3 regions of the Pseudovibrio sp. Tun.PSC04-5.I4 genome follow, and region 2 is predicted to be linked to each of the others. Evidence: riboswitches for the same ligand, from Rfam matches in the RefSeq annotation. Region 2 holds a riboswitch; each other region holds the start of a gene.
What was found. A riboswitch is a leader RNA that binds a small molecule or an ion and turns the genes downstream of it on or off. The one in region 2 is predicted to bind cobalamin.
Positions count from the first base shown of each region.

Region 1: linked by a shared signal. The riboswitch ahead of BLS62_RS23830 (energy-coupling factor ABC transporter permease) and the one ahead of BLS62_RS10225 (TonB-dependent receptor plug domain-containing protein) in region 2 are both predicted to bind cobalamin.
Region 3: linked by a shared signal. The riboswitch ahead of cobU (bifunctional adenosylcobinamide kinase/adenosylcobinamide-phosphate guanylyltransferase) and the one ahead of BLS62_RS10225 (TonB-dependent receptor plug domain-containing protein) in region 2 are both predicted to bind cobalamin.

Region 1 is NZ_FNLB01000006.1:3,992,089-3,996,338, forward strand. It holds gene BLS62_RS23820 (putative bifunctional diguanylate cyclase/phosphodiesterase) at 1-932, opposite strand, end outside; gene BLS62_RS23825 (HAD family hydrolase) at 1,578-2,186, shown strand; cobalamin riboswitch at 2,563-2,776, shown strand; gene BLS62_RS23830 (energy-coupling factor ABC transporter permease) at 2,825-3,490, shown strand; gene ettA (energy-dependent translational throttle protein EttA) at 3,737-4,250, shown strand, end outside.
Region 2 is NZ_FNLB01000006.1:1,124,865-1,129,114, forward strand. It holds gene BLS62_RS10220 (DMT family transporter) at 237-1,130, shown strand; cobalamin riboswitch at 1,264-1,478, shown strand; gene BLS62_RS10225 (TonB-dependent receptor plug domain-containing protein) at 1,651-3,507, shown strand; gene BLS62_RS10230 (ABC transporter substrate-binding protein) at 3,579-4,250, shown strand, end outside.
Region 3 is NZ_FNLB01000006.1:1,921,650-1,925,899, forward strand. It holds gene cobN (cobaltochelatase subunit CobN) at 1-547, opposite strand, end outside; gene cobW (cobalamin biosynthesis protein CobW) at 553-1,626, opposite strand; gene cobU (bifunctional adenosylcobinamide kinase/adenosylcobinamide-phosphate guanylyltransferase) at 1,623-2,183, opposite strand; cobalamin riboswitch at 2,319-2,517, opposite strand; tRNA gene BLS62_RS13960 (tRNA-Asn) at 2,787-2,861, shown strand; tRNA gene BLS62_RS13965 (tRNA-Asn) at 2,902-2,976, shown strand; tRNA gene BLS62_RS13970 (tRNA-Asn) at 3,014-3,088, shown strand; gene BLS62_RS13975 (hypothetical protein) at 3,826-4,250, shown strand, end outside.

The sequences.
Region 1 (4,250 bases), 2.9 Mb from region 2:
GTCAGATGCTGTGCATTGCCGAGTACCGCCGATAAGCCACCTATCATGCTCAATAAAATGGTTGGATACATGATGCGGCGTGATGAGAGAAATGTCAGAAAAACTCCAAGCAGAATGGAGATAGTGATGGCGATCAAGATGTTGAAGATCGCGTTGTTAAGCTCGCCTGAGTAAACACTTGTGGTGCCAACGGAAAATCCAACCCCGCCAATCGCCATCAAAGCAACGCCGGCTTTGATTTGCAGTATATTGTAGCTTTGGGTATTGCGCAGAATGTACTCTGGAAGAGCAGGGGTATTCTTTATGCCTGAGATCAAAATACCGACAAAAGCGAGGACTGTTGCCAACAGAGTTACCGCTGTGCCGCCACCAAATTCGGCAAATCCAACCAAAATTGCTGTGTCTTGATATGTAAGGAGTGTTTCCAGCCCCTGCGCACTGTTTTGGAAGATTGGATAGATGATGCCACCAATGGTGCCCGCCAATAATATAGTCGCTCGTTTGCAAAGGCGATGAGACAGTGGAAGGTAGGTCAACACCGCCACCATTGCTGCTACAACCGCGTGGTGTGCGACTGAATATCCGGTTGTCTCCGATGAGAGCTTAATCTCGGTTGACCATGACAGCAAGCCAGCGAGAATGGGTTCAAAGTGGAGCTGTGTTCCAAATAACAAATATGCACTTGATGTGGTGAAGACCAGCAAGAATGCTCTGTTTAGGAAGTGGGAAGCTCGACCTCGCTCTTGTATGAATAAACTGGAATAGACAACCAGAACGCCCAGAATTCCCAAGCAAAACAGGCCGGTGGACAGAAACGACCACAAAGTTTGTTGCTGAGAGAGAAGCTGGGATTGATTGATGGTTTCGTGCAATAGGGTACTGGCTGGAGCGGCAGAAGAGGCTGCAAAAGCCGCATTGAAAAAAGCTGACATGAGACTGATAAAGCTACCTGAAATGAATAGGGGCAAGAAATGAAACTCGGTGAATTGAATGGGCACTTGGCCACTCCAATACACTTGGGAATAATTGACCGCAATTGTTTCGCATCTCTTAATGAATTTAGAAAAAGGAGTAAGTTATTATTTTTTGATGTATATTTAGGATATTTTGTAGCGTTATTTGAAGTTATCTAAATAATAATTTGAATATTTTATGAATCATCTTGTTTGAAATGTATGTGTTTATTTATATATTGATTTTTAGTAAGTATCTAACCGTATTTATCTAAATTTAGATAGATAATTTACCACGGGTATCAACGGTGTTTCTATCCTTATTTCACAAAGCTAATCGATTAATTTTTTATGCGTTTTTGAGTTGCATTGTGTCTCTTCATATACGCGAGAAACGGCACTAAGGTGATCTCAGGTTATGCAGTGGTCCAGCTTGTTCTTCTATTCCGCCCTTACAGTTCTGCAACCAACTGGTGGTGAGCGTGACAATATTTTGCCGAGCTGGCAAACAAGTCCTACCCGGCATGGCATTATTGAGGCAGTGCAACGAATGAGCCGGCAGAGTAGCCCGGACTATGTAATGTTGGAGGACCGTGTTGCTATCTTCGTTGGAGATGGTGTGCTTTGGGGGATGAGACTGGGGGCGCTGATTTTGCGGTTAATTTCCCAGGGACCGAAGGGACCTTTGAAGACCTTGCAGCCTACTCAAAACAGGTGCGGTCTCACCTCATTGCGGAAGGCCCTCTTTCTGTTGGTCCTAGATATCGTGAATACGCGTATTTGCCTTTGAAGGAGCTGATTGGCTACTTGAGAGCACAGAAATTCCAGATATGGATTATCAGTAGTGGCGATCACGAGGTGGATCGCGCGATGGCAAAGCTGGGTTTTGATGTTCCACGTGATCGCGTCATTGCCCTTTCTGAGCTGGAGATGAAGAAAGCCACCACAGCCCTAAAACACGTTATCTGGGAACGTATTGGCAGGGTGCCTCGTATATTCGTGGGGAGAGCTAAGAACGATAGTGCGCTATTCAACCTTGCCGACAAAGGCCTGAGCACGTTGACAGTTCAAATGAGCGTGCCCGCTAAAGCCTTAAACCAGCCAGTGCTTTCAACCTACGATTTAAAGAGTGATTTGATGAATACCTGGGACTTCGTTCTTTCCCCAAAAACGCATTGGCAAAGGACTTATGCATGGCAGCCGGTTGATCCTGTAGGTTTAACTAAGAATTAATCGCAAAAACTCAGACATTCGTATGATTTATTTAGTTACGTCTTTCCTTCTTTCTAGTTTAATCGATTTAAAAATAACTCTATTGTGTGCTTCTAATTTATTTCAGCAGTTCAGATAGGTAAATTTATTAAATTTGATGAATATCAATGAAGTAATGGGGCGCTCTGATATCTCTGTGTTCAGCTTCGGCTGACACTCGGATGGGGGAGTGTCAACTATCTTAAGGCGTGTACCAACGGGTGCACGCCTCTTTTTTTGCCCAAAATTTTGTTTGGTCTTGCGCTATCTTCAATTTTTGCTTCAGATCTAAATTGCGCCTCGGTTACCGCAAGTGTGTAGCTCTTGGAATTGAAGGTTGTAGTCTGCGTATTTTTCCTTGATATTCGCGGCGTTGGGTTCCGCAGGAGCAAAGCTCCATGGACGAAAAGGGAATGCGGTAGGGATGACCAAATAATGGGCCCGAACCGCAGCTGCCCCCGCAACTGTTACGTGGTGTGTTTTTCATAAAAGCCACTGGAGGAACCCTCTGGGAAGGCGAAATACGCAATAAGCCACAAGCCAGGAAACCTGCCCGACATGACATAAACTCTGCCCTTATGGGCACTATCGCACGGTGGGTGCGGCGAGGAGCATATAATATGCATATTGAACCGGGTTACGTTTCCGCAGCTAAGGTTGCTGCTGCCAATGTGGGCGTTGTTAGCCTCTTTCTCTGGGGGTGCAAACAGCAACTTTCCGAGTTTTTCCAAAAGCCGTTGATGCCAGTTAAAACTCTGCTGGCTGCAGGGTTCTTCTCTCTGTTTATGCAGAGCTTTCATATGAGCGTAGGGCCATCTGAATTGCACTTTGTTGGTGCTATGGCGATGTATCTGACACTTGGCTTTACACCAGTCTTACTTGGATTTGCTGTCGGGCTTTTGTTTCAAGCGATGGTGTTTGATCCGCAGGACCTTTACCACCTCGGCATCAACAGTTTGTCTTTGATGTTGCCGTTGGTTTCCGTTCATTACCTGTCTGGTCGCAAGCTGTTTGCTGAAAAGCTTGCTCAGCGCGTTACCTTTGCTCAGATCCTCAAACTGGATGCCATTTACTACACGGGTGTCACCGGCATGGTCGGCTTCTGGCTGATGATTGGCGAAGTGGCAACACCCTTTACGGCATGGGGTCAGTTTGCACTGTCTTACCTTGCCATTGTTGCACTGGAACCATTTGTAACGTTTGGCGTTGTGAAGGGACTTAAGGCAGTTGAAGACAATGCGATTGTTCAAAAGCTGACTGTGGTTCCGCAGCTGAAATTTGCGTGAATCTGTTCAGCTTAAGAGCTGTTTTTGATCACTAAGACTTTAAAGAGGTGGCTGCGCAGAGCAGTCGCCTTTTTTGCTTAGGCAGACGCTTCGGCTAATGTCGGGATGAATATCCCAAGTCACCAACAAAAAATGGCGGTTTTTAGCGCTGCTGAAGTGTTATGGATTGCCCCTTGGCGCAGCTTCTATTATGAGTGCTCCTCAGAGATTTCTTAGTTTACTCAGATCAGGAGATGCAGGCACCTCATGGCGCGCCAGTTCATCTATCATATGCACGGGGTCTCCAAGGCCTACGGTACAAAAAAAGTCCTCGATAATATCCACCTGTCGTTCTACCCAGATGCGAAAATCGGTATTCTGGGACCTAACGGTGCAGGTAAGTCTACTCTTTTGAAGATCATGGCTGGTCTGGATACAGAGTACAGCGGTGAAGCTTGGGCCGCAGAGGGTGCCAAAATTGGCTACCTGTCGCAGGAGCCGCAGCTGAACGAGGACAAAACCGTTCTTGAAAACGTCATGGAAGGCGTTGCGCACAAACAGGCTATTCTTGATCGCTACAATGAGCTGATGATGAACTACTCTGATGAGACTGCCGATGAAGGCGCTCAGCTGCAGGACGTCATTGATGCGAAGGATCTGTGGAATCTGGAAAGCCAGGTTGAGATGGCAATGGAAGCGCTTCGCTGTCCTCCATCTGACGCAGCTGTCGCTAACCTTTCCGGTGGTGAACGTCGCCGTATTGCGCTGTGTCAGCTGCTCT
Region 2 (4,250 bases):
GCTCTACAAAATGTGCGGAGAAAGTGCAAGGTCACATAAGGGTTAGCTAAAATGAAATGTGACGCAGGCTTGTTTCAATGGTTAGCAGAATTGTGGAACTTTCTTGCGGGAATAGTTGTTGGCTATTTCAAATAACCAATCACTACGCTTGCGCCCAAAAACCAAGGCCAGTAGAGCTGATAAGGTTTTCAATTCTGACTACGCATTCGTCGTAGCTTTTTCCGGTTAGGTCCCCCATGTACTTATTTGAAGTTGCTGCGCTTGGCGCTGCTGCCGCTTGGGCTGTGGGAAGCCTTATTTCTGCTAAGCCAGCAGCGCATCTTGGAGCCATTGGCTTTAACTGTGTGCGCATGTGGTTTGTGGTGCTGTTTCTCGGCACCTATGTTTTGGCGACCGGAAGTTGGAGCACTGTTGATTCCAGTCACTCATTTCTTATCTTTATGTCTGGCTTCATTGGCATCTTTATGGGGGATACTCTGTTGTTCCTCACACTCAACAGAATGGGCCCACGTCGAACCGCCATTTTGTTCTCCATGAACGCCCCCATGTCCGCATTGCTCGGCTGGGTATTTTTATCAGAGGAACTACCCTTCCAGGCAATTATCGGAATTTCTATCGTGATAGTTGGCGTTTTGATGGCCATTGCATTCGGTAAACGAAAAGACCAGTTGCACAAATGGGAGAGCATAAAAGGCCCCATTGTCGTTGGTGTTCTGTTCGGCACATTGGCTGCGCTTTCTCAATCCGTTGGATCCATCATCATCCGCCCCGTAATGGCAAGCGGTGCTGATCCCGTCGCTGTGTCCTTAATGCGCTGTACCATTGCTGCATTTGGTTTGCTGGCGCTGTTCTACCTGCCGGGAAGACCATTCAAACTTGCCAATCCAATAAACAAAGAAATTGTAGCCTTGGCTTCACTCTCAGGCGTGCTGGGCATGGGTATTGGGATGACCTTGATCCTCTACGCTCTGAGCGGAGGTGAAGTTGGCATTGTGTCCACACTCTCAGCAACCACACCAGCAATGATGCTGCCCGTGCTCTGGTCTCAAACAAAAGAGTGTCCAGCTGTTGGTGCGTGGGTTGGGGCGGCATTGGTTATTGTTGGCTGCGGATTGCTCTTCATGAGCTAGGCGGCGTGTCACTGTTGCTACCAGAGCTAGAGTTTTACCGTATTGAAATACAATATCTGTGAATTTAGCCCGTTAATAGTCTGATTTGGCGAGCGTGCAGTTCCAGATGCTTGACGGCCCCCATTCTAATCTGATCAATAGAATTGTATTTGGTATTTTTGTCATGTTGGCAAAAATGAAAAGGGAACACGATCCGCATAGCGAAAGCCGTGGCTGCCCCCGCAACTGTGAGCGTAGAGCTGATATCCATTATTGCCACTGACAACAGTGTTTAAAGCTGAGTTGGGAAGGCCGGATATGAGTGATGACGCGCAAGCCAGGAGACCTGCCAAATACAGTCACTCACCCAAAGCGCGGGGCGTGCTGTGGGGCGGTACTCCGTTCAAGTGACATTCACAGTGCGTCTGGGCACAAAACCGTTCCTCCTGTTTTTCAGTGGGTCGGGATTGCTGTGTCCGGATATGCACAATGCAAGCAACAGCATGGCATCCAACAGATGCTGTGAATGGTGGACACGACTGTGCGTTTACAAACTCAATACTCAGCTGCGCTGAAATCCAGCGCCGCATTCATTGCGCTCCTCAGCACAATTGCAACCGGCAAAGCAGAGGAGGTTCTGCTCGATGACGTGATCGTCACCGCAAATCGGTATGAGACAGAAGCAGGAAAAACAGGCTCCACCACTATCGTGGTGACAGAAGAAGAGCTGGAAGAAGATGGCTCCGTCTTCGTGCAGGAGTATCTCGCAAAACTGCCGGGTCTCTCTTTTACTCAAAATGGCGGTGCAGGCAAAAAAAGCACAATCACCCTTCGTGGTATGTCGTCGCGCTACATTAAAGTTCTGGTAGACGGCATCGATATCTCCGACCCATCCGGGCCGCAGGTTTCAACTAGGTTGGAACATCTTCTTCTCGCCGATGTTGAACGGATTGAGGTGCTGAAGGGCTCTCAAAGCGCGCTGTATGGCGGCCAAGCGGTTGCAGGTGTCATAAATATCATGACAAAGCGTGCACCTGCCGGAACTGTAAAACAGAACGCTCAGGTGGAAGCTGGCGCTTATAAAACCTTTAAAGCATTCTACGGATTACAAGCCGCAACGGATCGCTCTGATATAGCCATCAGCGCAGAACATTTTCGAACAGAAGGGTTCAGTGCTCAAACTCCAAAGGGAGGCCCAGCTGATATGGATGGATATGAGAACACAACTCTGTCAGCGCGTGGCTCATTTGATGCGACCGACAATCTGAATATCTACTTTTCTGTACGCGGTGCTAAGGGGATTTCAGAAATTGATGGCTATAACGATCCAGATCGTCACGATGAAATGCTCTATCGACAAATCTCAGGGAAACTGGGAGCAAACATTCTCTGGCTGTCAGATCAAGTAACGAGTGATGTCTCGGTAGAGACTACGGATATAAAACGAGAACAAGACTATGCCAAAGCGGGCAAAGCAAACAGTGTTTTTGAGGGGGCTAGGTTAAAATTTGCTCTCCAAAATGACTTGGAAGTCAGTGATCGAGTGACCTTCAATTTGGGTGCCGACTGGATGCGCGAAACGGCAAGAGGTCAGGATGAAGCAAGGTTAGCAGGTGGCTTTGTTCAGGCTCTTATAGAGCCAGTTGATGGGCTCAACTTGGCGGCGTCAGCACGAGTGGATAACCACAGTGAATTCGGGAACTATTGGTCAGGCCGACTAACCGCATCCTATCAAATTTTAGAAAATACACGCCTTCACTCCAGCTTTGGAAATGGATTCAGAGCCCCCTCTCTTTACGAGCTTTACAACCCAGAATATGGCAATGAAAGCCTTGAGCCGGAAACTAGTCTGAGTTTTGATCTTGGAATTGAGCTAGGTTGGTTTGGTGATAAAATCAAAACTTCAGCAACCTACTTTGACATTCTGACAAATAACCTGATTGTCTACCATGATTTTGGAACTGTGAGTGATCCCTACAAAGGTGAATATAGGCAGATTACCGGAACATCTCGCAGTCAAGGGATAGAGCTTGGTGCCAGCTATGCCCCCGTCGAAAACCTACGCCTTTCCAGTGCATACACCTACACATGGGCAACCGAAGACGGTGGCAAGCGCCGGGACAGGGTTCCACTACATGACCTTAACGTTGCAGTGAGTTATGACCCGACAGAAGACATCACGCTTAACGTCAATGGGAACTTTATCGCAGGTCTCACCGACAAGGGCAAAGATATGAAAGATACATTCTTACTCGGAGCAAAAGCCTCTTACGATGTGACCGAGGAAGTGGAAGTCTATGTTCGCGGTGAAAACCTTCTAAATCAGCGATATGAGCGTATCAAAGGCTATCAGACGTCCGGTCTGGCAGTTTATGCTGGTCTGCGTGCAAGTTTCTGATTAAAAAGGCCGTCCGGTTTCAGCTCCTTCTCGAAAGCCTGTGCTAAGTTCGGGAAGGAGCTGGCGAACCGTTGGACGGGTCTCTTTTCAAGGTCATGATGCGAAACAAAATAAAAAAAACCGTGCAGGCAGCACTGCTGATATTGCTCAGCATCAGCGCTACCCCCGCGCGTGCAGACCGGCTAGAGACACGCTATCCTGAGCGCGTTGTTTCCATGAATCTTTGCACCGACCAGTTTGCCATGTTGCTTGCCAGCGAGAGGCAGCTCATTTCAGTTTCCAAACTTGCGTCCAATCCGATGCTGTCTGTTATGAGTGAAGCTGCCAAACGCTATCCGGTGAATTTTGGGGGAGCGGAAGAAATCTATCTGATGAACCCTGACCTGGTCATCGCTGGCACATACACCAACCAAACCACGGTCGAGCTACTACGTGGCTTGGGTATAGAAGTGGTACAGGTTCCTCCGGTTCGCACCATCAATGATATTGCATCAGAATTGCGCAGACTGGGAGGGCTTTTGGGTCGCCAGCAACGTGCGGAAGAACTCGCCAGCGACTTTGAACAAGCCATCACAAAGGCCGTCGAGGCGCAGCCGAACAGGAAGCCACGCGCCGCAGTTTACTACGCCAACGGCTATACAGCGGGGGATGGCAGTCTCGTCAATGAGATCATCAAAACCTCAGGTCTTCAAAACATTGCAAATAATCTCGGATTAAAGGGCACCAGCAAATTGCCACTGGAA
Region 3 (4,250 bases), 800 kb from region 2:
CATGGCCCTGTAACAACAAACCAACACGCGGCAGCGGCTTGGGTATCTCGGGCAGGCCCTCAGCAACGCCTGCAAGATGTGCAGCGTACTGCAAAGCACCGGAGAAGTTCTCCGGTCCACCCTCAATCAAATAGCGCCACAGGGTCTTAGCAGCCTCCACAGGAACGGTGGACCTCCCTACTAGCTCTGCGTCCCACTTGTCATCACCGGGCAACAGAACAAGCTTTACACCTTCAGCACGGGCAACTGCCTCCAACCGCTCAACACCGTACCGCCAATACTCAACACCGCCCAGCAACCGCACCACAACCAGCTTGGAAGCCTGCACGGTCTGCTCAACGTAAAGATCAACCGAGTATGGATGCGACAGCGCCAGAAAACTGGCGAGACGAAGCGTGTAGTCCTCATGCAGTGCATGAGCAGACGCAAGACCAGCCAGTTCTGTATCAGCGGCAGAAAGGAACACCACATCCGCAGGCGTTTGCCCCAGATTGACGGCTTCCTCGCCTTCATCCAATCGGCGCGATTGTCCGACAAGTACATGCATATGTTCTAAACCGTCTCAGTCACACCAAGCACCGCTTGTGCAGCGCCTTGGTCAAACCCGGCAAGGCCGATAACAACCAGCTTGCTGTGGCTTTCACTGCCAGTCGCAAACCAAGCTTCAACACGCGGGCCAACCGCCTGCACCAAAACAGGCGCACTCTTACCCTCAACAACAACACTGCCTTTGATGCGCAGGATACCGGAGATTTTCATAGCCGCCTCAACTTGCAGTTTGGCCTCCTCTAGAGAGGCAAAACTGCGCACTGGCAAAACGATGCTCTCAAAATCATCATGTGAATGTTCATGATGATGGTCGTGGTCGTGAGCATGTTGTGTTTCATGGTGGGCACTGCGCAAGGCCATATCGTCTTCTGCGCCGCAATCCCGGCCCAGCAGCACATCAAGCGCCAACTCACCGTGGGAGGCTGCAACAATCTCAACTCCGTCCCGCAAGCGCGCGCCTATGGAGGCTCTCACAGCAGCCAGTCCAGCCTCATCCAGAAGATCAGCCTTGGAAAGCACAACAAGGTCAGCGCAGGTCAGCTGATCTGTAAACAGCTCTTCAATCGGGCTTTCATGGTCCAGCGCCTCATCAGCAGCGCGCTGTGCAGCAACAGCCTCTTCATCGGAGGCCACCTTGCCAACAGCAACCGCAGGCGCATCCACAACGGTGACAACGCTGTCTACGGTGACGCGTGGCTTAACGGAGGGCCAGTTGAAAGCACGCACCAAGGGCTGAGGCAACGCAAGGCCGGATGTTTCAATCACAATCACGTCTGGTGCTGGCTTGCGTTCAAGCAGCATTTCCATAGTTGGCAAAAAATCATCGGCCACGGTGCAGCAAATGCAGCCATTTGCCAGCTCCACCACTTCATCAGCAGCACACTCAGGGTCCGCACAGCCATTCACCAGTGAGCCATCAAAGCCCATTTCACCAAATTCGTTGACGATCAGCGCAATGCGCTTGTCTTTCGCCTTCATCAACAGGTTGCGGACCAGAGTGGTTTTACCAGCTCCAAGGAAACCCGTGATGATGACAGCAGGGATTTTCTTCGGCGCAGCTGTAAATTCAAAACTCATAGTTTAATCTCCGGGGATAAGGCAGGCTTCAACTGTAACGGCTGACCAGCAGCAACAAACACAACATAATGGCAAAGCTCGGCCATGCGCTGATTGAGGCGGCCAGCCTCATCACGAAACGCACGGGCCAGCGCATTTTCAGGCACAATGCCCATACCAACTTCATTGCCAACAAAAACAACAGGACAAGGCAGCTCCGCCAAAACACGCTCCAGCGCATTAAGCTCCACAGCCCAGTCTCGCTGCGCATGCATGAGGTTGGAGAGCCACAGCGTCAGGCAATCCACCAGGATCGCACGTTCACTCTGTGCGGCCTGTTCAAGTGCGTGCACAAGCTCCAGCGGCTCCTCATGGGTCTCCCACAAGGGTCCGCGTTGATCTTTGTGCGCCGCAATCCGCTGCTCCATTTCCCGGTCAAAGGCTTGACCCGTAGCAATGTAGGTGGGCTTGCGTCCGCTTTGCACAATCAGCTTTTCCGCATATGCGCTCTTCCCGCTCCGAGCTCCGCCCGTAACAAGGGCATGGCAGATCATCTCTCTGCCGCCGTGATGCACCATAAAAACTAGGCCGCCATCACACAAGCGAAAGCATAAGCTTTGCAAGGATTGGGAATAAGCATATCGTCTGCCCCGTTTAAGGGCAGGTATAGGTTCGTCATCAGCACCCTTCGCCGTCCACCCGACAGCCGTGTTATGTCAAAATCAATCTCCAGCCGGTCTCCTGGCTCACGGTTCAATCAAACACAACCACCTTCCCAGCATCGATGCCAGTGGCTTAAGGTCATGGTCTCACCGCTTACAGTTGCGGGGGCAGCTGCGGCATACTCCAAATTTATGGAACCGCATTCCCGTTTCATCCTTCCCATAAAGCACCGCAAGGGCACCCAGGTAAAGATACTGAAGTGTTGCCGCTAAGTTTGCGGTGCCATGCCCCTTTCTGTCAATTGCCTTTGTGATAATTCCAACACCACCTGTTTCCCAGACCCTGAAATACCGTGGTTTTCTGGGTTTTCCAGCTAACCCTCTTGGATATCTCAATAAAAAACGCAGTAAACTGTCAACAAACTCTAGTTTCCCCAAAAAACAGGCTTGGCAAACCCGATATGCCTCTGTAAAAGCCTCTTCACACAAACGGCGAGGATAACTCGCAAGGGTGATTATTCCCCGGTAGCTCAGTGGTAGAGCAAGCGGCTGTTAACCGCTTGGTCGCTGGTTCGAGTCCGGCCCGGGGAGCCATTCTTTTTCGTTTGTTGTCGATACGGCAAGATCATTGTGATCCCCGGTAGCTCAGTGGTAGAGCAAGCGGCTGTTAACCGCTTGGTCGCTGGTTCGAGTCCGGCTCGGGGAGCCACTTCTTTGATTGCAGCCATACTGGCAAGAGTATTTGTTCCCCGGTAGCTCAGTGGTAGAGCAAGCGGCTGTTAACCGCTTGGTCGCTGGTTCGAGTCCGGCCCGGGGAGCCACTCTTCTCTCAAAATCTCCCAGTACATTATGTCCAGCGCTTTTTCACAAATGGACCACAGCTGCGTCTATCCTTCAAAACAAACAAAAACAATGCTCACACGCAGCGAATTCACGGCCCCTCAACAGCTGATGGCCGCAGACACGGCGCTCTCTTAGGCAAGACAATTTTCCGCACACGAAGAGATGCATTCCACGTCGCTGCAAAAAGAATGTTCGCATTGCACGGCTTATCCGGGATAATAGCGCTAGGACGACACCCCAAATTCTAGGGGACCCTTAAGATTATTTCAAAAATTCATAGCCAGCTTATCTTCCCAGCAAATGCGGGTAAGCCCTACACGTTATGCGCTTACCCCCTCTTGCTTATCAACTCAAACCCGTTGAGGTCATAGCCATTTAAGCCCCCTGATCAAAAAATAATGTCATTTTTATAGGTGATAAATTTAACGATGATATTTCAGATAAAAGCAATTTGACACTGCAAAACAATACATTGAAAATTTTACCTAATTATTAGTAAATAAGATTAAAGTATAAAAACGAGCAGTATAATTTATATACACTTCTTATGGCATAGATACTCAAAGTAAATACGGATACTAATAATATATTCGACGTAACTTACCTTAGGTGTAGCATTAGGAACATCAGTAATCCTAAATCTTACTATCAAAAGGTATTTTAATTAGGCCCCCCTCACGGGAATAGTTGCTGCGTAAATGTCAGGGAGCCAGCTATGAGTATTCAAGTTCCAGTCACAGGCCCGGTCTGTTCACGCAAGGCCTGGGCTCACACGTCTGCCATATTGGCCGCGTTATTTCTCTCTCCGGCCCTTGCCAGTGCCTCTGCAGAACAAACACCTCACCCTGAAACCAGCGCGATTTCAGAACCGCGGCTCATTAATAAATCCAAGGCAGGTCATACCTATGCAATGCCAGAGGACTATCTGGCTGTGACGGTAGCTCCCCCGGTGCAAAAACCGAATACAGATCCGCTGGACAGCGATCTTTCTATCTGGGTTGGTGAAGTGGAAATTGAAGGCCGCAAAACCCTCTGGGTTGAGCTGATCGATAAACATGGCGAAGTGATCTACAATACCGAAATTCATCAAAATGAGACCCACCTTCTGCCAGATGGCCGCGCAATCGCAGTAACTGTCAT